Regions from separate parts of the Paenibacillus sp. FSL H7-0735 genome, predicted to be linked through region 1. Evidence: predicted binding sites of a transcription regulator. Region 1 holds the regulator's gene; each other region holds the start of a gene.

Region 1 (7,027 bases):
CAGAAATTCCGATCTTTTCAATACCACTTCTTGTGTAACTGCCGTGAATTTTTCTATAAGTGGCTCTTTATATAACGTATCAAAAATTCCGTTCTCTTTTCCCAAGTCATACATTAATGTATCAGAAGAAAAAGTACCTGACTCACTAGATATCCTTAGTTGGACATTCACATTGCCCGAAATTGTATCAAATGTGTATATCGCATATCTGCAATTCGAAACTTTATTCCTTCCAATCCCTTTATCCCCTTTTTCCGGATAACCAATACCGCTGATTAAGCTAAATAAGTCTTTGTCGGGATTAGAAAATCTAGTGATCTTGCCCGAATGTATATGACCATGTAAAATTGCATCAACCTTAATTTTTTGACTGCTTGTAAGATAATCTACACACATCTCTCTTTCGTCTTTATCTAGCCATTCAAATGGATGATGAACAAGCCCTATAGTTAAATCAGCCTCAGGTAAACTCTTGCTAATTCTTGTCAATTCTTCCAACTGCGGCTTTCCAACCATTAAATTACCATAATCCCCCTTTCCCACGCATGACCAAGATGAGTTAATCATAATGACTTTAATTATACTATTGTTAATCTTAATATTTCTTACCGCTCCGCCATATTTAGTAAAACTATAGTCTGTCACTCCAGTTACTTTTTCTGCCATAGCAAAAAACTGTTTTTGACGAGTTTCGAATGTCTCCCAGTACTCATTAAATTGAACTTCATCATAATAATTTTCTTTGTGAGTGTTCGCTAACAAAACTTCCACAGCTTTTCTTCTGGGGAAGTCATGGTTTCCAGGAACCAATAATAGTCTCTCTCTATCTATACCTAATTCCTGCGATAGTTGAATGTAATAGTTTTCGGCAATTTGAAATGACCCTTGTGTTCCACCTTTATCCACTGAGTCTCCAGTAATTGCCACAATATCTACAACTAATCCTTTCTCTGCTTTCTTCTGAAGTAAATCCTTTAATAAGGCTTCTCTTATTCCTTTTGTATCAAAATCATCTCTTTCAGAAATATGTAAATCTGAAAGATGAAGAACACATATTTTAGACATATAACCCTCCAATAATTTTAATATTTAGTATTTTGTGATAATAAATCTTAATCAAAACTTTAATCAACATCAAACTAAAGACTAGCTTTAAGCCGCAATACAATATCATTTCCGACAACCTGATTCCAGCGCTTGCACTGCACGGCGATTTTATAACCTTCTTTGCCTTTAAGGATCAAATCTACTTAATGATCACCTTATCCGCCGACCAGTTGTACGGTATAGCCTTGATTTCTATGTAATACAGCTCCATTAAACGCTCAAAATCCGTACCGGACAATGTCCTTACTTCTGCTTTCAGAATCAGTGCACCTCTCAGCTTTTTGGTAGAAGCGTTAGTCGATGTACTATGAACACTAATTTCGGTCCTTGCTACGCTAATCTGACGTTCCAGATGCTCTTATTACTTTCTTAGCCTTACACTGCTTACGAGTCCACATACTGCCGAAGATTTCACCGAGAATGACCGAACCAAGTAGAATTCCTAAAAAGAACCCCAAAGTGAATCACTAAATCTCCAAGAATAAACAATCCTCCCACTATATACGCTACTTGCCTGCCTTCTGCGTAATACGTTTAGCCATAAAAGCCCACCTCATGCTGTTATAGGTCTTATCAAAGTAGAAAAAAGCGACTACATACCTAGTAATTTCGATATTACAATTGATCATTCTTCTATATTTGCTATTTTTCGGTTCAAATTCTCTCTACTATATCATAAGTTTGGCTATATTTGGTATAATAAAAAGCCACCAAATGATACTCAGGGCCTACTTTATTTCACTGAAATTTAGATAACTGCAGAATTCAGTGGATGCTTCTAGTACTATTACTGTTCTATCTTAGTATGATGCGACAGTGCCTTACCCCAACATTCAAATCATCAACTTTTAAGCTACTTGTACAAGCAGTCGCTAAAAACGAGCTAATTTTCAATTTCAACGTCAGTTCTACTGAATCTCGGTAGACCCTCACGCACTCGATGATCGTACTAAGCATCATTTTCTTCTTAGCAGTAGATGCTTTCTTAATCACCTCACGCCAAACAGGAATTAATATTCGTTTTATAACTCCGCAAAATCCAATAAATAGTATTAAAATATATAAATTCAATTATTTAACTATGTTTAATTTCACCTTTATATCAGTTGTTATTTATCGGAAAGACACTTAAAGGCTTACGAGCTAGCCAGAACTTGAGTCAAGAAGATTTGGCTGGAATCTGCAATGTTGATAGATCATATATATATCGTTAATCGAGGTAGGTAAAAATGAGCTATTCGTCAGTAAAATATTTTAACTTTGCGAAGGGCTAAAAACTAGACCATCATACTTCTTCAAATTAGTTGAAATTGAATACGAAAATTCTAGGAATAGTTCCGATATAAAATAAAGGAGTAGAGTGATGGGACTATGTCCCACCACTCTACTCCTTTTAAATGTTTCACTGTGTCTCAATAACAAGCAATATTTAGTAGTTAACAAGATCCAGAATTCTGTAATCATCATAACTTCAAACAACGGGATTCAGCCTGTCACTGGGTATTGGAGTGTAATTCGTATAACATGTGATTAGAAGATACTCGGCATAATAAGACTGGGTAATGTGATTAATACCAAAGAGAATTTTTGCGAAACCTTATCAAAAAGGTATCAGTGTCGATTTAAGAATGTTACCACATTCATAGTAAATCCTACTGAGCTTTTCATAAAGCGGAATACTATTGATCGAAGATTCACTTCTGTACATGAGAGAGAGATTAATTAGATTAATCCTCATCTCACCGATTTTTACTCATTATAAAAGTGTTACTAAATGCAAAGAAACGGCATTTCTGCCGTTTCTTTAGGATGGACTCTCAGGGGCTCGAACCCTGGACAAATAGATTAAGAGTCTACTGCTCTACCAACTGAGCTAAGAGTCCATATGATGTTTGGTGGAGCCAAGGGGGATCGAACCCCTGACCTCATCGCTGCCAGCGATGCGCTCTCCCAGCTGAGCTATGGCCCCAAACTGAAATTTCAGATGTATGTAATCACACATTTTTAAATTTTAGTTTGGTCGTAATTGAGTTGTTCCGATAAACTCAAGCGTCGTAGGCGACTTCTATATAATATAAAAAATCGCCCTCTATGTCAACACTTTTTTTAAAATTCATTTTTCCACTCAAATTCCCCGCTGAGAACTTAGAGGAAACAAACCAGTAGAAGCACTCCTAGCAGACCCTAGGACTGGCTGTAACGCCCTAACTGGGCAAAACCCTATAATCCCTCTAATTCTCCCGTACTCTTGGACAGCAGCCCCTTGAGTTCCTTCATGAACATGTTAATATCCTTGAACTGGCGATATACGGACGCAAAACGAACGTAAGCCACTTCATCAACTGGGTAGAGCTGCTCCATCACGAATTCACCAATCTGTTGGCTTTCCACTTCCGCAACGGCGATGCCGCGCAAAGATTTCTCAACCTCGGACACGATCTTTTCTAGACGTTCCACAGAAACCGGCCGTTTCTCACAAGCACGGATAAGACCGCGGAGTATTTTATCACGACTGAATTCCTCACGGCTGCCGTCTTTTTTAATTACAATCAGTGGCGTCTCTTCAATCATTTCAAAAGTAGTGAAACGTTTGCTGCAACGCTCACATTCACGCCTACGACGGATTGACTTATTTTCATTCGCTGGTCGCGAGTCCAGCACTTTAGTATTTGTGTGATCGCAGTAAGGGCATTTCATAAGCTTCATCACTTCCTATTACATAATGGTATTGGTCCCGGAATGTTATAAATCCGGCTTTTGAACGGCTTTTTTATTATTTCCAGAAATCACCGTTTTTTTCTTGTAATGATAATGGCAAGTCCGGCACATAATACAGTTACCAACAGAGGAGGTGAACAGCAATGAGCCAAAGCAACAACTCCAATAACCTTGTAGCTCCAAATTCCCGCGGTGCCTTGGAACAACTTAAATACGAAGTTGCCCAAGAACTAGGAATCACGCTTTCCCCAGATGGTTACCAAGGCAATAAAACTTCTTATGAAAATGGTTCGATCGGTGGTTACATCACTAAACGTCTTGTAACCCTGGCAGAACAACAACTGGCAGGTCAATACAAATAACCTGACCAACATAAGCTTTTTGAAGAAGTATTAAACGACCTACAAGTCGTTTAATACTTCTTTTTATACATAACACGGCAGAAATTAAAATTCTTTGTAAATGTCCGTGTACTGATCATAGTAATAATTAACGCGCTGTACATAATGCCTGGTTTCACCAATGGGAATATCTTTAATGGTTGCATCTGTCCCATCCCAGATCCCTTCGTCCAACCAGCGTTGAACTTTTCCCGGCCCAGCATTATAAGCTGCGATAATTGCTGTACGTTTGCCTTCGAACTGACGGGATAAAGTTGAAAGATACCATGTACCCAGTTCAATATTAGCCGAAGGCTCATGCTTGAGTTCTTCCATAGATACGTTTGGAAGCTTGGCCTTTTCCAGCGCCCACTTCGCGGTATCCGGCATAAGCTGCATCAGCCCTAGTGCGCCTTTTTTGGATTCTCGTCCAGTTTTAAAGTTCGTTTCTACACGAATAATCGCGGTTACAAGAAACGGGTCTATCTCATAAGTGATGCTGTGCTTGCGAATCTCGTCTTTAAAATGGATGGGATAAAACCACGACATCCAGTTTGTACTCAGAAACAATATTGCCGTAAAACCAACAAATAGCAGAAGCAGTACTCTTTTTTTACGTAACCATTTCATGATAAACCCAGCCTGTCCCAAAAAACAGCAACCTGTTGCTCAGTGTACGCAAGATCGCCACTGTTGTCGATGATGTAGTCCGCTTTATTACGTTTCTGTTCAATATCCATCTGTGCATTCAATCGCGCTTCTGCTTCTTCTAAAGAGAGCCTGTTACGTTCCATTAATCGAGTAATTTGCACTTCACGGGGAACGTAGACTACTACAATCTCATGGAACAGGGATTCAAGCCCTGATTCAAAAAGAAGCGGAATATCCACAATAATAAGCCGCTTCGGCTCTTCCTGCTCCATGCTGTACATACGATTTTTGATTTCCTGCCGGATGGCAGGATGCGTCAAATTGTTCAAGGTTTGCAGGGCCACCGGATCTTGAAAGACGATTTCACCTAATTTGGCCCTATTCAGTGTTCCATCCGAAAAAAGGATCTCTTTTCCAAATTGCTTAGCAGCAGCATCCAACACTTCATGCCCGGGAAGCATAACTTCTCTGGCGATCACATCGGCATCAACCAGCCTCGCTCCCTTGTTCACAAGCAGTGCAGACACTGTGCTTTTTCCGGATGCGATTCCTCCGGTTAAGCCTATAATCATGTACTCACCTCATAATAGCTTCAGTATTCCCATTGCAATTAATAATAACGCTGGTAATGCGGCAGCATGCTTCATCCAGTAGTTCCCGGCAAATCTAAGTCCAGTCTTCATACCCAGTAATAGAAATGTACCACTAAATAAAGCTATTGTAAGTGATGTCCATATCGGATTGAAGCCAAGCAGCGCTGCGCCAAGTCCAGCCCCAAAAGCATCCAGAGAGAGCGCAATCCCAAGTATCATCGCCTCCATCGAAGAGATGCTTCCTGAGGCATCCATATCCGCAGAAGACGGGGTACGCAAGATCTGCACTACAATCCCCAAACGGCGTAGCTCAAGCGAAAAAACAGCTGATTTCAACGGTTCATCATTCATAACAGGTTCTGTACCCGCTTCAGAATCAGCAGCTACCTCTGCCCAAGCCTGCTCGGAAAATGAGCCCTCATCTACCGTTTCAGCTTTACGTCCGCCATCTGCATCTTTCTCTTTTTGCATCAGCATCTGAACAAGTGACCAGCACCCCATTAGCACAAGTATAACCGCACCAACCATAGAAGCTGCATTCGGAGACACTACCTTGGCAAGCAAAACCCCAACCTGCATCGATACACAGATAACTACCCCCGAACAGAGCGAGATAATCAGAACGGAGAGCAGTGGTATTTTCATTTTACGCAGCCCATATGTAATTCCTACACCAAAACCGTCCAAACTCAAGGCAAACGCTAGCAATAGCAGTGAAAATAATGGGCTGAGCACCCGCAATCCCTCCTGTGAAGAACCGGCAAACTGAAAAGTTTATCGTTTCAGCTTCCGTTCTCTATTAAGCATTCTTCACACAGTATATGGGCGGGACAAGTAGTGGGTGCCAACCTTATTATTTCAACAAATTCAGTTAACAGTCGGGCGCTGGCAATTTGGACAATAATGCGTGCCACGACCGCCTACAACCGTCTTCTCAATCATCGTTCCACAGTTACTGCACGGCTGATCCTTACGACCGTAAATCAATAGCTGCTGCTGATACGTACCGCTCTCACCTTGGCCATTAACATATGACTTAACAGATGAACCTCCGGCGTTAACCGCTTCGGCCAGCGTGCTTACAATGGCATGATGCAGCTTGTCCAATTGATTGTCCGTGAGCGATTTGGCGCTGTCTTCAGGATGGATGCCCGCACGGTGCAACGACTCATCTACATAAATATTGCCGATGCCGACGATATATTCCTGATTAAGCAGCAGCGATTTAATTTTGGTGCTTTTACCTGACACGATCTGCTTAAACCTCTCCGGTGTAAAAGAAGGCTCCAGCGGCTCCTGCCCCAGCTTGTTTAAAGGCGGCAGCTGAAGATCTTCTCCCATCTGAAAAAGATGCATCGTACCGAACTGGCGAACATCCGTGTAACGCAGCTCAGTTCCATCCGTAAAATGAAAAATCACATGTGTATGCTTGTCCAGTGGGTCATCATTTGAAAAAAGTCCGTAACGGCCTTCCATCCGCAAATGTGACACAAGCACCAGACCATCCAGCACAATACGCAAAAACTTTCCTCTTCGTTCAACTTTAACAATGCTATGACCTGCCAGCAGGTGGGCAAA
Region 2 (7,027 bases), 750 kb from region 1:
GTCTGTATCGGCTTGCAGTCCATGCTGAAGTGGGAGCAATATAATATAGAAATTGTCGGCATTGCACACAACGGGGCTCAAGAGGAAGAAATGATTGACACCCTTCGTCCTGACATTGTAATCAGCGATATAAAAATGCCAATTAAAAGCGGCTTAGAAGTTGCCAATGCGGTACGCAAAAAACACGGCCGGCTTCCGCTGTTTATCATCTTAACAAGCTACGAGGAATTCGAATACGCACGTGGAGCGATTGAAGTGCAAGCCACAGATTATCTAGTGAAGCTAGAACTGACACCAGAGGCACTTGATGCCTCCATTCGGAAAGCAATTTCCCAATTGGAGGCTTTTCAAACCCTAGACAGCTATCCCATGCTTGCTCATAGAGGCAATCTACAAGCCCAACGCGATAAATTTTTCATCCGCCTGTTCAATAACTTATTCGCAAATAAAAACCAGTACCTTCTGCAGAGAGATGATTTAAACCTTGAGCTCAAGGAACCTGCTTATCTAGTCTGCACTTGCCGTATTTTGGGACCAGACAGTGTCCCGCCCCGCGGCGATAAAATGGTTGCTCTGTGCTCAAGTACCGTCCAAATGGCCAAAGATACGCTTACTTCCATAAGACCTTGTTATGTGACCAGTCTGGACTTGCGCAATTTTGCTGTAACCCTGCCCGTCAACGGGACGGATTCACGGCAATGGATGCCTGAGATTGAAATGCTATTGACCCATATGGCCTCCATACTCCATAACTACTTCAATGTAAGGATCATCGGCGCGATCGGCTTTGCGGTCGAGGATCCTTATTTGCTGCGGGAAAGCTACCTCGCTGCGCGAAAAGCGCTTCCTGCTGCGGTTAAAGCACAGTCGTTTGTGTTTTTTGCCGAAGGAGAGTCGCTGGAGCAGGATCATCTGTTGTTTGATTTCTCCGAATTGCGTACAGAGATCCGCCGTGCTTTTGAAGAAATGGATACCCAAGCTTTATACGCCATTATCTCCAAAATGATCGAAATCTTCGACGGCCGGGCCGACCTGCTGGTTCCCGCCACTGATGCCGCCTGCAACATTCTGTATATGGCCACTTCACTACTTGCAGACGGTGAGAATATTGTGGAGCAAATTTTCGAAAATGAACCGGAGGGCTACCGGGCTATCTACCAGATGCATACGATTGAAGAGATCGCCGGCTGGCTGATCCAGTTCCGGGACGGTTGCTCGGACATCCTCTCTACCCGCAGACAAAGCTACAAGGAGCAGCTCGTCAAAAATGTCCAAGAGTATATTAAACGAAATCTCGGAACTAAGCTCTCACTCAATCAAGTGGCAGATGTCTTCAATTTCAGTCCCAACTATCTGAGCCACCTTTTCTCCAAGGTTGCCAAGGTCAACTATGTGGAATATATCACGGAGATCAAAATCACGACAGCCAAAGAAATGATGGCACGCGGGGAAGGTCGCATCTACGAAATCTCACAGAAGCTGGGATATGAGAGTGCCTTCTATTTCAGCAAGGTCTTCAAAAAGGTAACCGGAATTTCCCCCAGAGAATACATGCAGCAACTTAAAGCAGATTCACCGCCTGACCGAAGCCTCGGAGTAAACAACCGTTCTTGAGATCAAGAGATTATTAAGAATAACCCCACTTCGCAAAAATAAAGCCAATAAATCTGCAAGGAGCAGGCTCTGTTCCTTGCAGATTTATTGGCTTGCCATCACCCTCAGCAGCATCCCTAAGTATCACCCTTACTCCTGCAAATTTTTTTATTTTTATTTTTAAACTAGCAAAATACTAATACTCCGGTCTTTCTGCCCTAAAAGCCTGCCAAAAAACCGCTTACGAGACACTTTCCCAGCTATTAAGACGGCTGTTCCCATATTGACTTTTCAACATATAGTAATTAAAATAAACAACGCACACTAAATATAGTATAGATACGATTTTTCAGTATTTAAAGCTTATCCATTCAGTTTTCATACTATTTTCAATAGTTTTTAATATTTACAGGGGGACAGACACCATGCTAGTCGCGTATGATTCAAAAACAGGAAATGTCAGACGCTTCATCAGCAAACTTAAGTTGCCGGCTGTGCAGATTGAGGAGCATATGACGATTGACGAGCCCTATGTGCTTATTACATATACCACCGGCTTTGGACAGATTCCAGAAAAGGTGTCTACTTTCTTGAAGAACAATAATGCCAATCTGAAAGGCATCGCCGCCAGCGGCAATAAGAACTGGGGCGAGCTGTTCGCGCACAGCGCGGACTTGATTGCAGATCGGTATAACGTGCCCGTTATCGGTAAATTTGAGTTATCGGGTACATTTGGCGATGTAGAACGGATTAAACAGGAGGTGAGCCGGGTTGCGGCATATTGAATTAAACAACATGTTGATGAAGAGAGACGAAAGTGGCTTCTTTCAGTTAGACAAAGATCTTGAGGCAGTAGCCGAATTTATGCGGGATGTAGAGCGCCGGAGTCTGGCTTTTGCGAATACAAAAGCCAAGGTTGATTATATGATTGAACAGGATTTCTACGAGAATTTTTACGAACAGTACAGCACGGCGGAAATTGAAGAAGTCTACCAGATTACCCACGCCTACAACTTCAGTTTTCCATCTTATATGGCAGCTTCGAAATTCTACACGGATTACGCTGTAAAAACCAATGACCGCAAACAATATCTGGAGCATTACCCGGACCGTGTGGCGGCAGTCGCCCTTCACCTGGGACGCGGCAACGCCGATACTGCCGGGGTACTTGCCCGTTCGATGATGGAACAGCGCCTGCAACCTGCGACCCCAACCTTCTTAAATGCCGGTAAGAGCCGGCGTGGTGAGCTCGTCTCCTGCTTCCTAATCGAAATGGACGACTCGCTCAATTCCATCAACTATGTGCTGAATACCTGCATGCAGTTGTCGAAGATCGGTGGCGGTGTGGCCGTCAACCTATCCAAGCTACGCTCCCGTGGTGAAACTATCAAGGGTGTTGAGGATGCTGCGAAGGGAATTATACCTGTACTCAAGCTGATGGAAGACGGCTTCTCCTATGCAGATCAGATGGGTCAGCGTAAAGGATCAGGAGCAGCCTATTACAACATTTTTGGCTGGGACGTTCTGGAATTCCTCGACAGCAAGAAGATCAATGCCGACGAAAAAACAAGACTCAAAACCCTGTCCATCGGCCTGATTATTCCAAACCGCTTCTATAAGCTGGCGAAGGACAATGAAGCGCTGCATGTATTTGCTCCTTACAGTGTGTACAAAGCCTACGGAACGCATCTCGACGATATGGATCTGGATGACATGTATGATAAGCTGCTGGCCGATCCACGTGTCAAAAAGAAGAAAGCTATGAGCGCACGGGATATGCTGACCAAAATTGCCATGATCCAGCTGGAATCTGGCTATCCATATATCATGAACAAGAGCAATGCCAATGCGGCCCATGCCCTGAAAAACGTCGGACAGATCAAAATGTCCAACCTTTGTACTGAAATCTTCCAGCTGCAGGAGACCTCAGAGATTGCCGACTACGGACAGGAGAGTACAATCCGCCGCGATGTAAGCTGCAATCTGGCTTCCTTGAACATTGTTAACGTGATGGAACATGGCAAAATCCGTGAATCCGTACATGAGGGCATGATCGCCCTGACCGCTGTTAGCGATATGACCAGTATTTCCAATGCCCCAGGCGTAGCCAAAGCAAACAAGGAAATGCACTCTGTCGGTCTTGGCGTCATGAATCTGCACGGCTATCTGGCTAAGAACAACATTGCTTATGAAAGCGAGCAGGCCCGCGATTTTGCCCGGACCTTCTTTATGACCATGAATTTCCACTCGCTGGAGAAAAGCATGGAAATCGCTGCCGCGACGGGCCGATCTTTCCATGGATTTGAGGCTTCTGATTATGCTACGGGAGCTTATTTTGAGCGTTACCTGACTACCGATTACCGTCCGGTTACCCCAAGGGTACAAGAGTTATTCGGAGATATTTATATCCCATCCCCAGCTGACTGGGAACAATTGCGGGATGCGGTAAAAGCAAATGGCCTATACCATGCTTACCGTTTGGCGATTGCGCCAACGGCCAGCATTTCCTATATCCAAAACGCCACTTCAAGCGTTATGCCGATTGTTGAGCAGATTGAGACTCGGACTTATGCTAATTCAACTACTTATTATCCGATGCCGTACCTGCGGCCGGACAATGTGTTTTTCTATAAATCGGCTTACCAGATGGACCAGTTCAAGGTAATCGATCTGATCGCGGAAATTCAGCCCCATATCGACCAAGGTATCTCGACCGTTCTGCATGTTAACAGTGATGTTTCCACCAGAGAACTGGCCCGCTCCTACCTGTATGCGGCGCATAAAGGCTTGAAGTCGCTGTATTACACCCGGACCAAAAAGCTGTCTGTCGAGGAATGCCTCACCTGCTCAATCTAAAAGGAAGGCTATAGCCGCAGAAAAGGAGATTGCAATATTATGACCGCTATCCAAGCCGTTAACTGGAACCGTCCCGACGACGATTTCTCATTGATGTTCTGGAATCAGAACATTATGCAATTCTGGACGGACGATGAAATTCCATTATCCGATGATAAAATGTCCTGGCTCACGCTCAGTGAGCAAGAAAAGGACTCCTATATGAAGGTGCTGGGCGGTCTGACACTGCTGGATACGATTCAAGGCGGAGTCGGAATGCCGCAGATTATGGAGCATGTCGAAGGCCTTCAACGTAAAGCCGTACTGGGCTTCATGGGCATGATGGAACAAATTCACGCCAAATCGTACAGCAGTATTTTCACCACTTTGTCCTCTACAGAGGAGATCGACAGTGTATTCCGCTGGGTAGAAGAGAACCCCTTCCTCCAGTTCAAAGCGGAGACCATATCACAATATTACAAAAACATAGACTCACCTAAAGACCTGTACCTTGCCATGGCAGCCTCCGTCCTGCTCGAGAGCTACTTGTTCTACAGTGGTTTCTTCTATCCCCTATATCTGGCTGGGCAGGGCAAAATGACTTGCAGCGGTGAGATCATCGACCTTATTCTACGGGATGAGAGCATCCATGGGGTATATGTCGGCGTGCTGGCACAAGAGATCTTTGACGGGCTCCCAGAAGACGAGCAACGCGAACTTCACCATACGCTGGTAGAATTGCTTCGACTGCTGCATGAGAATGAAGAGCGTTATACCGAGCAGATTTATGCCCCTATCGGATTGGTGGACGAGGTTAAGACTTTCCTAAGATACAATGCCAATAAAGCGATGATGAATCTGGGCCATGATCCGCTATTTGACGAGGAAGAGATCAACCCGATTGTTCAGAACGGGATCAGCACCCACACCAAGCAGCATGACTTCTTCTCGAAGAAAGGCAACGGATATGTCCGGGCGCTTAATGTGGAGCCACTGAAGGATGAAGATTTTCAATTTTAAATATAGATAAAACAAAAAGTGCGGAGAAAGCTCTCCGCACTTTTTGCTAACTCTATTTATTAGATTATTGCAATTTTTTCAGTACTGTTCTAGCTTCTTCATAGGTATCGTAAGCATCAGCAAAATCTCTGCCAAAAATACGTTTCAATTGCATTTTCCAAATTGGGTTTTTAGTTACATAAGCCCATCCTGCTTGACCAGCTGCTTTCGCCATCTCACCTGTTGGAGCCAACATTGCTGCAACTTCAGGAGAAAGTACACTTGCAGATTCAGTTACATCAGTTGTACCCGTAAATTTAGGACTAACAAGCTTCATGATATTCTCAAAATCTTTCAAGTATCCTGGAACATCCTCAGCAGAAAAATCGATAGATACTACATCGATGTGGTTTTCACTTTTGTTGTATTTAATTGTGTATGACATAATTGTATTCCTCCAAGTTTTAATAGTTATTTTTTAATAATAGAAAGTAATGTATGTAACTCCAACAGACAAAAAAATTTCTGCCCAGGCTTTTCAGTAACTTCTACTTTTGGCAACTGGGTTTGGAACAAACTGCCTTGTTTAAATGATGCCATATCGTTACAATCAATAGTAAATGACATCTATTTCCTGTATCGTTTTATTGCAACATCCTTTCTAATATATTTTAACTCATACCTATTACCTATATTATTATCGACAAATTTCTTTTTTTATTTATATTAAAATACAAATTTCTACAAATTCCAACATATCCATGGTTATATTTGCCTTAATTTCATTCACACTTGTGTAATTCCGTTATCATTTAGAAACAACTAAAAAAGGCTCTGCGTGCGCCTTCCAACTCCAGTCCATTTATCCTACAGGATTTCCGAACAGGAATACGCCGCAAAGCCTTCGATACTAGATGCTTATATAAGTAAATTAATCCGTCTAATTACTTAGTTGCGGAGTAACCCCCGTCAATCACATGTGCTGTACCTGTAATAAATGAAGCCTCATCACTTAGAAGGAAACATGCAAAAGCAGCTACTTCCTCAGGCGTACCATATCTGCCCAAAGCCGTTCCAGAAGCGATAAGAGATTGAAGCATCTCTACATCATCAGACAACAGCTTTTCGTATCTGTTCATGGTTGGTGTAGGGATAGGACCAGGGCAAATAGCATTTACTCTGATATTACGGTGACCCACTTCTTTAGCAACCGATTTAGTCATGCCCACAATGGCGTGTTTACTTGCTGAATAAGCTGCATCATTTGCCATCCCAATAAAAATACCATGCAAGGAGGAACAGTTTAGAACGGAAGCACCGGATTTCATATGTGGTAATGCATAATGCAACATGTAGAATTGGCCATTAAGATTTGTCTGAATCACCTTTTGAAACAATATCGGATCATATTCTGTAACATCCGCATTATCTCCTGTAATTGCTGAGTTATTATAAAGGCAATCAATCTTTCCATAAGCTGCTAAGGTTTGATCTACGATATTTTTGCAGTCTGCTTCAACTGAAACGTCTGACCGCACAAACAGCGCTTCTCCACCTAAAGCTTTGATTTCTTCGACTGTGTTAGCGCCAGCATCTGATC
Region 3 (7,027 bases), 270 kb from region 1:
GGAAGTTCCTCCGTCGATCCCCCCATGTCCTGCATCAATTAAGATCATACGGTGGCCGTGGCTTAAGAGATGCTGACGTTCATCATTCACTACGGGTTTGGATGGAGTTGCAGAAGCATATGCACTCCCCACAAACAGCATTAGAAGTCCAACTGTAGTTAAAGTAATACGTAAGCCGCATATTGCAGCTGCTGTCTTGGAATAAGCTTTATTTCTCCCATTGTTCAAATGAACTCCTCCTTGCATGTGAATAACCTCGTGCCCTAGATTCTTTGTTAGATTGTGCTTTAATAGGTAAACCTATTCGAACAATCCGGGACAAGAGTTTAGATATATGCTCGCTGGTGCACACTAAGAGCATGGAACGACGCTGGTTATCTTAATTCACTTATAATGTAGGAGGTGTTACAAATGGCTTCCGGCGGCGATGAGCTTGTAAAGTATATCACTGAGAAGGTAGTTGTTTATATCGAGGATCCGCGTGCCATTCATGCTCGAAGAGCGGCTACTAAGCAGCCGTGGTCACAGAAATGGTTCGGTATGCTTCCGCTGGGTTGGTCGATCTGGCGAAGCAAATGGAGCCACAGTGACAAGGATTGAATTTCACAAATAACAAATAACCTTCCAGTGCCTTGTTGAGGGTGGCAGCGGAAGGTTATTTGTTATGTTTAGTTATAGATATTTTTGTCGGGCAGCTTGTGCAGTGTTCCGATAGTCTGCAAGGCAGTGAGTGGTAAATATCTTCTACCTTCTGGTCCTGATGCTGCATAAACGGTGGGCATGTTGTTTATTGCTTTTGTATTATTCGAAGCAATCGACCAGTTCTGATAACCTGTAATCATAAAAGGTGCCCCTACGATATCATTTCGGCCAGCGGATTGATAAGCAATACTTTCCTTGGGACGAATTAGTGCGGCGATATTGTCTCCACCTACAGCAAGCAGTTTTGGGGAGGTCAACCACATGATATTTTTATAAGGATCATCTGTTCCTCCGCTTTGATAAGCAGAAAGCGGCGACAAATCAGTAGTTAGGTTAGTGATTACATCCGTTTCTGTCTGCTGTCCTTTAAGTACTTCTTCCGCTTTACTTAGCGTCCACGGCAAAACTTGCGGCACGGAAGCATTGATAAATATCGTCTTATCGTCAATGACGATTTTCCATACGGGTAGAAGTGGTGCATATAAGGCTGTAAGTTTTATTTTGCCTGTAAAAGATGAAGGTATAAGTCCTTCCTGCACCAAAAATTGGCGCAGTTCTAATAAACTATAGGGGAGACCGTAAGTGCCAGCTCCATATTCGCTAAGCATATAACCACCTTGATCCGTAGCCGAAATGATCATGTAACCGATCCGCTGTTCACCTTTCATAACGTTGACAAGCCAGCTATGAGTACCTGGACCCAGAGGATAATATTCTATTCCTGCGTCCTTCCAGGCTGTAAATGGAGCTTCTGCTGCGAGCTTGTTCAGTGTACTCTTGGCAAATTCTTGGACCGTACCGGGTGAAGGTAAGATATCCATCTGCAGTACAGGTATCAAATCCTGTGTGACTGAATCAACTACACTTACTCTGGAAGCTGCAAGCGCAGAAGAGGAACCGGAGCTCGTTGCGATGAGTCCGATGCATAGAAGCAGGAGGAAGCAGCTTTGACCTGCAAGAAGCAGCCTCCGCCGTACACTTATTTTCATGGCGTCGTTCACCTTTCTTTGTTATGAAATATCAGAAAGTATAAGCTTCCTTTTTATTGTAGAGGACAAGCTATAAAAAGGCTGTTGCTTGCTGTCGCGCCGGAAGGCGGAAGTTCTCTTGTTTTTTTGCCTGCTTTTAGCGAGTAGGGTCGCATTCTATAGGCTCCGCAGATGAAACAGTCCATAGGTTACCGCAGAAACTGCGATTTGCGGCTCATATTGCCAAATGGTCTCTTGGCGACGACGGTTATACTGTTCTTGTGTCGCTAGGCGTTTTTCTTCATCAGGCTCCTTCAACAGCTCTCCATAATAGACATCAATGATGTCCAGCTCAACCCTTAGCCGCTCACGCGCCTGTTCTGCCCAAGTATAGTCCAGTTCGGCTAGCTGAGCGGTAAGATGAGTTTCCAATAAGTCGGTAGCGGCTGCTACTGTCATTTCGTAAGGCTGGATATGCACATTTTCCGGCAAGCGTGGCATCATCTCTTTCGTGGAAACTTTTGCATTAAAATCATCAATGATGGTTCCCTTTGTTAGAGAGATGCCAAGATAATGGAGCTCTTCCCGTTTCAAATCGCAGCTCATCTCCACTTTATAGCAGACACTTAGCCATGGTTCGTAAGCGGCAGAGAACAGCGTGTTCCGCTGTCTGCTACCCGGGTCCTCAAATAAGTAAAGGCATTTACCTTCGTCCCGAGCGGCGTTCCAAATTTGTTGTAATCGCTTGCTTCCGTAAATAATATCCTCTCTGCGGATCATCCCGGGTCCAATTCGTGGGAGTGCCGGCACAATACCGAAGTAGCGGGCTAGAATACTTTCCTCCGGGTCAGTAGATGGAGCATTCACTGCCTCTGAGCCCAAGGAGGCCGGATCGAGTAAGTCAGCGCTGGCCTCTGCATCGTTTGTTACACCTGTAGCTAGGCTTCCGGTGACAACTTGATTCAAGATGCCAGCACTACGATTTGCAATGGGGGGAACCTCTACTGCAGCTTGACTGTCGTATTTTTCCGGATCAAAAACAAAGGTGAAAGAAAGGGTCTCAGGATCTACACCTGTGCGCTCCACGAATCCCCAATAATACGGCCGGTCGGTGAGCATTTTGTCAGCTCTAGGTGATAATTTCACAGTTACGTGAAGGGGCGAAGCCTCAATGATGGAGCATTCAGTGGCTTCAAGATAGTCCATCACATGCTTGCGTACTTCCTGTGCGGTGAGGGTCATGTCGCAGTCCCACTTTCTTTTTTAATACCCTGTGTCAATTCACTGAGGGATTCACCAATATGGTCCAGCTCATGCCGCAATTCTTCGTCGGAGCGGGATTCGAGCATGATTTTGTATAAACTCTTCTCCAGCGATTCCTTCTTTTCAAAACGTTCCAGGATTACATCCAGCCCGCCAATCACCATTTCAAACATATTGATTTTCTCATGTAGCAGATGCAGGATATGTTCTTCAATCGTGCCTTGAGTAGACAAGTTGTAGATCACTACGTCATTTTCTTGCCCTAACCGATGGACACGGCCGATACGCTGCTCCACCCGCATGGGATTCCAGGGCAGATCAAAGTTGATCATATGGTGGCAAAATTGCAGGTTAATCCCTTCACCACCGGCTTCTGTAGCAATCATAACTTGAGCCCGGCCGCGGAAAAGATCCATCATCCAATCTTTTTTACCACGGTTCATCCCGCCGGAATAAGAGACACACATCAGCCCATGTTCACGGAAATACTGCAGTAAATATTCTTGAGTTGCGCGATATTCCGTGAAGACGATGACCTTTTCATTCATTTCTTGAATGAGGGCTAAGGTTGTTTCAGCTTTAGTGTTTGTTTTAACAGTACGGAGGGTTTGTAGTAGCTCCATCATCCGGTCTCTTTTTGGTGAATCCGCAGGCAGCTTTTTGATCAAATTAACTAAAGTGATAAAGACGGCATCCCGGCTGCTGCACACCTCACGTTGAAGGGTTACCAGAGAAAGCATGCTGCTAAGATTGCCACCGGATTCCTGATACTGGTCTTTGACAAAGGAAGTAACACTGTTATACAAATCTTTCTCTTCTTGGGAGAGAACTAAGGGAATATTACGGACTTTTCGTTTCGTGAAATTAACTGGACCTTCACCACGGCGATTGCGGATCATGACCTTCGAAAGCTCGTCCCGCAGTTGACCTTCATTCTTGGGCTGGCGTTTATCAACCACGAAATTCGAGGAAAAATCGCCCTGATTTCCAAGTTGCCCCGGCTTCAGTATAGTGATCAGATTAAAGAGTTCGCCCAGATCATTCTGAACGGGAGTCGCGGTGAGCAGCAGGCAATATTTTTTGCGTAATTGCTGTACAAATAGATAATTGGTCGATTTTTTATTCTTCAGCTTGTGAGCTTCATCAATGATCAACATATCGTATTCATTTTCCAGCAGGATTTCCTTATGCGGATCGCGTTTGGCGGTATCCATCGATGCGACGACTATGGCGTTACCCCAAGAATAGGCTTTTTTCTGAGCGACAGCAGTGATGCCGAATTTCGCATTCAGCTCACGAACCCATTGCAATACTAGAGAAGCAGGTACGAGAATAAGCACTTTGGAGACAAGACCGCGTACGAGATATTCTTTGAGCACCAGTCCTGCTTCAATGGTCTTGCCCAGTCCAACCTCATCTGCAAGAATCGCGCGGCCTGACATTTCGAACAGAACCTTATGCGCTGTATCCAGCTGATGGGGAAGAGGGGACAAGCCGGATAAATGCTTCATACATTGCAGCTCATCGAAGCTCGTTACTAGACCTGTTTCCTCTCCTTGTACGGCAAGCTTAGATAAACGGTAGTCTCCCCATGGGCCGCCCTTTTCCAGTTTGAGCTCCAGATCTTGCAACCAATTACGGTCAAAAGAAAGAGGAACAGGCAGTATCGGCGCGGGTGTTCCCCCTTGCTGGGGTAGAGAATTACGGAATAATTGCGTCATAATGCAGCCTCCTCAAGCTCGGATTTATATCACCATTCGTAAGAGTAGTATGCTCGTAAACGAGAGAATTCATAACCTCTTATTTTTCACGATAGCCTTTAAAAAAGAGAGCAAGAGCGAGAAAAAGCAGCAACGTTTGCGATAATTCGGCAACTTGACTCTATTTTCGAATAAGACCTTCGATACAATATGTGGTATAGTTTAAAAGCTGACGCACACAATATATTGTGACAAAAGCTTGAAAATGTATTTTTTATAGAGTGCTTAGCTGGTATTTGTTATTGACAAGATGAGCTTCCTACATACACCTGTTAAGCAGTGGAGGATGGTAAGGGAGTTTTTGTTGTGGGCCCATACCTTGGACCGGAAACTAATATCTACTACACATGCGGGAGGTTTTTTTATTGAGTAAAGTGGAACGTAAGCAACGCCTTGAAGGGCTAAGTGAAAAAATATTTTTGGATCGTTATGCTTGGAAGGATGCAGACAGCAACAATGCTAAAGTAGGCGATGTTGTATTGGTGCTGACCAAAGATGATCCGAAGTTTCCAACTAAGGAAGTCGGAGAAATTGTGGAGCGCAGTGGGCGAATCGTAACTGTAAAGACACGCAGTGGCGAGCTTGTGAAATCGGATGTTGAGAAGTTGACCCTTAATATAGAAAAAACTCCTGAGGAAATGTGGGACCGTCTATCCACAGCGATGGCTTCTGTAGAGAAGACACCTGAGCTTCAAGCAGAATGGGCAGGCAAATTCCGTTCAATCCTGGATGATTGGAAGCTTGTACCGGGTGGACGTATTGCGGCTGGTGCAGGTGCTAGTGAAGAATTAACATTGTTCAACTGTTATGTGATTCCCTCTCCAAAAGACAGCCGTGGCGGCATCATGCAGACATTGTCTGAAATGACGGAGATTATGGCCCGTGGTGGCGGGGTGGGCATTAACCTGTCTTCATTGCGTCCTCGTCGTGCGATTGTTAGAGGGGTTAATGGTTCATCCAGTGGTTCCGTATCTTGGGGCGGTTTGTTTAGTTATACTACGGGGCTTATTGAGCAAGGCGGCAGCCGTCGTGGTGCGCTCATGCTAATGATTAATGACTGGCATCCCGATGTTGAGGACTTCATTACCGTGAAGCAAACGATGGGCCAAGTCACTAATGCTAACCTTTCGGTATGTGTGAGCAATGGTTTTATGAAGGCTGTAAAAGAAGATCTGGACTGGGATCTCGTATTCCCGGATACAACCGATCCTGAATATAACGAAATGTGGGATGGCGATCTCGACAAGTGGAAAGCTGCCGGCAAAAACGTTATCCATTATCGCACCGTAAAAGCGCGTGACGTGTGGCGTACGATCATTGAATCGGCATGGAAATCCGCTGAGCCGGGCGTCGTATTCATGGAATACTATAACCAGATGTCTAATAGCTGGTATTTCAACCCGATTATTTGTACAAATCCGTGTGGTGAACAAGGCCTGCCTGGCTGGGGAGTCTGCAATCTGTCTGCGGTGAACTTGTCCAAGTTCTACGATGAGAAAAATCATGATGTGGATTGGGAAGATCTTGCGACTACCACACGTTATTCCGTCCGTTTTCTGGACAATGTAATTGATAAAACACCTTATCATTTCCCGGAAAATGAAGCGAATCAGAAAAAGGAACGCCGCGTGGGTCTCGGAACCATGGGATTGGCGGAGCTGATGATTAAATTGAACATCCGTTACGGCAGCCCGGAATCGTTGGAGTTTCTGGACAAGCTATACGGCTTTATGGCTCGTGAAGCCTACCTTGCTTCGGCAGAAATTGCTGGAGAGAAGGGTTCCTTCCTAGCTTTTGATACTGAGAAATATCTAATGAGCGGCTTTATGAAAAATATAGTCGAAGCGTATCCAGAGGTTGGCGAAGCGATTCGTGAACATGGTATGCGTAACGTTACAGTGATTACACAAGCACCTACAGGTAGTACAGGTACAATGGTAGGTACTTCTACGGGAATTGAGCCTTATTTTGCCTTTAAATATTTCCGTCAAAGTCGTCTTGGCTATGATGAACAGTTTGTTCCAATCGCTCAAGAGTGGCTGGAAGCTCATCCGGGTGAAGAGCTACCGGACTACTTTGTAACTTCGATGGATCTGTCAGCTAAAGATCATATCCGTGCGCAAGCAGCGATCCAACGCTGGGTAGATAGCTCTATTTCCAAAACAGCGAACTGCCCGTCTGACTTTACGGTTGAGGAGACGGCTGAGCTATATGAAATGGCCTTTGATCTAGGTTGTAAGGGTGTTACGATCTACCGCGATGGAAGCCGTGACGTTCAAGTCCTGGAAACCACGAAGAAGGAAGACAAAAAAGAAGCCGCTCCGGTTGCGGCAG

Evidence for each region. The regulator NrdR, encoded in region 1, represses ribonucleotide reductase genes. The targets are predictions, from matches to a motif close to AACACNATATATNGTGTT.
Region 2: nrdI (class Ib ribonucleoside-diphosphate reductase assembly flavoprotein NrdI) is a predicted target of NrdR. The motif match lies at 1,914-1,931, and genes of this name have one in related genera.
Region 3: NSS82_RS12465 (adenosylcobalamin-dependent ribonucleoside-diphosphate reductase) is a predicted target of NrdR. The motif match lies at 4,869-4,886, and genes of this name have one in related genera.

What each region holds. Positions count from the first base shown of each region.
Region 1 covers NZ_JBBOZH010000001.1:2,495,936-2,502,962, reverse strand. The annotation lists gene NSS82_RS11250 (metallophosphoesterase) at 1-1,065, opposite strand, end outside; gene NSS82_RS32675 (hypothetical protein) at 1,140-1,208, opposite strand; tRNA gene NSS82_RS11245 (tRNA-Lys) at 2,918-2,990, opposite strand; tRNA gene NSS82_RS11240 (tRNA-Ala) at 3,001-3,076, opposite strand; gene nrdR (transcriptional regulator NrdR) at 3,328-3,804, opposite strand; gene NSS82_RS11230 (alpha/beta-type small acid-soluble spore protein) at 3,969-4,187, shown strand; gene NSS82_RS11225 (lytic transglycosylase domain-containing protein) at 4,272-4,835, opposite strand; gene coaE (dephospho-CoA kinase) at 4,832-5,428, opposite strand; gene NSS82_RS11215 (manganese efflux pump) at 5,438-6,184, opposite strand; gene mutM (DNA-formamidopyrimidine glycosylase) at 6,317-7,027, opposite strand, start outside.
Region 2 covers NZ_JBBOZH010000001.1:1,742,847-1,749,873, reverse strand. The annotation lists gene NSS82_RS08025 (helix-turn-helix domain-containing protein) at 1-1,614, shown strand, start outside; gene nrdI (class Ib ribonucleoside-diphosphate reductase assembly flavoprotein NrdI) at 2,019-2,378, shown strand; gene nrdE (class 1b ribonucleoside-diphosphate reductase subunit alpha) at 2,365-4,449, shown strand; gene nrdF (class 1b ribonucleoside-diphosphate reductase subunit beta) at 4,489-5,448, shown strand; gene NSS82_RS08005 (hypothetical protein) at 5,513-5,872, opposite strand; gene NSS82_RS08000 (SDR family NAD(P)-dependent oxidoreductase) at 6,372-7,027, opposite strand, start outside.
Region 3 covers NZ_JBBOZH010000001.1:2,766,977-2,774,003, forward strand. The annotation lists gene NSS82_RS12440 (N-acetylmuramoyl-L-alanine amidase) at 1-228, opposite strand, end outside; gene NSS82_RS12445 (YqzE family protein) at 412-600, shown strand; gene NSS82_RS12450 (hypothetical protein) at 669-1,691, opposite strand; gene NSS82_RS12455 (YqhG family protein) at 1,848-2,912, opposite strand; gene NSS82_RS12460 (DEAD/DEAH box helicase) at 2,909-4,654, opposite strand; gene NSS82_RS12465 (adenosylcobalamin-dependent ribonucleoside-diphosphate reductase) at 5,059-7,027, shown strand, end outside.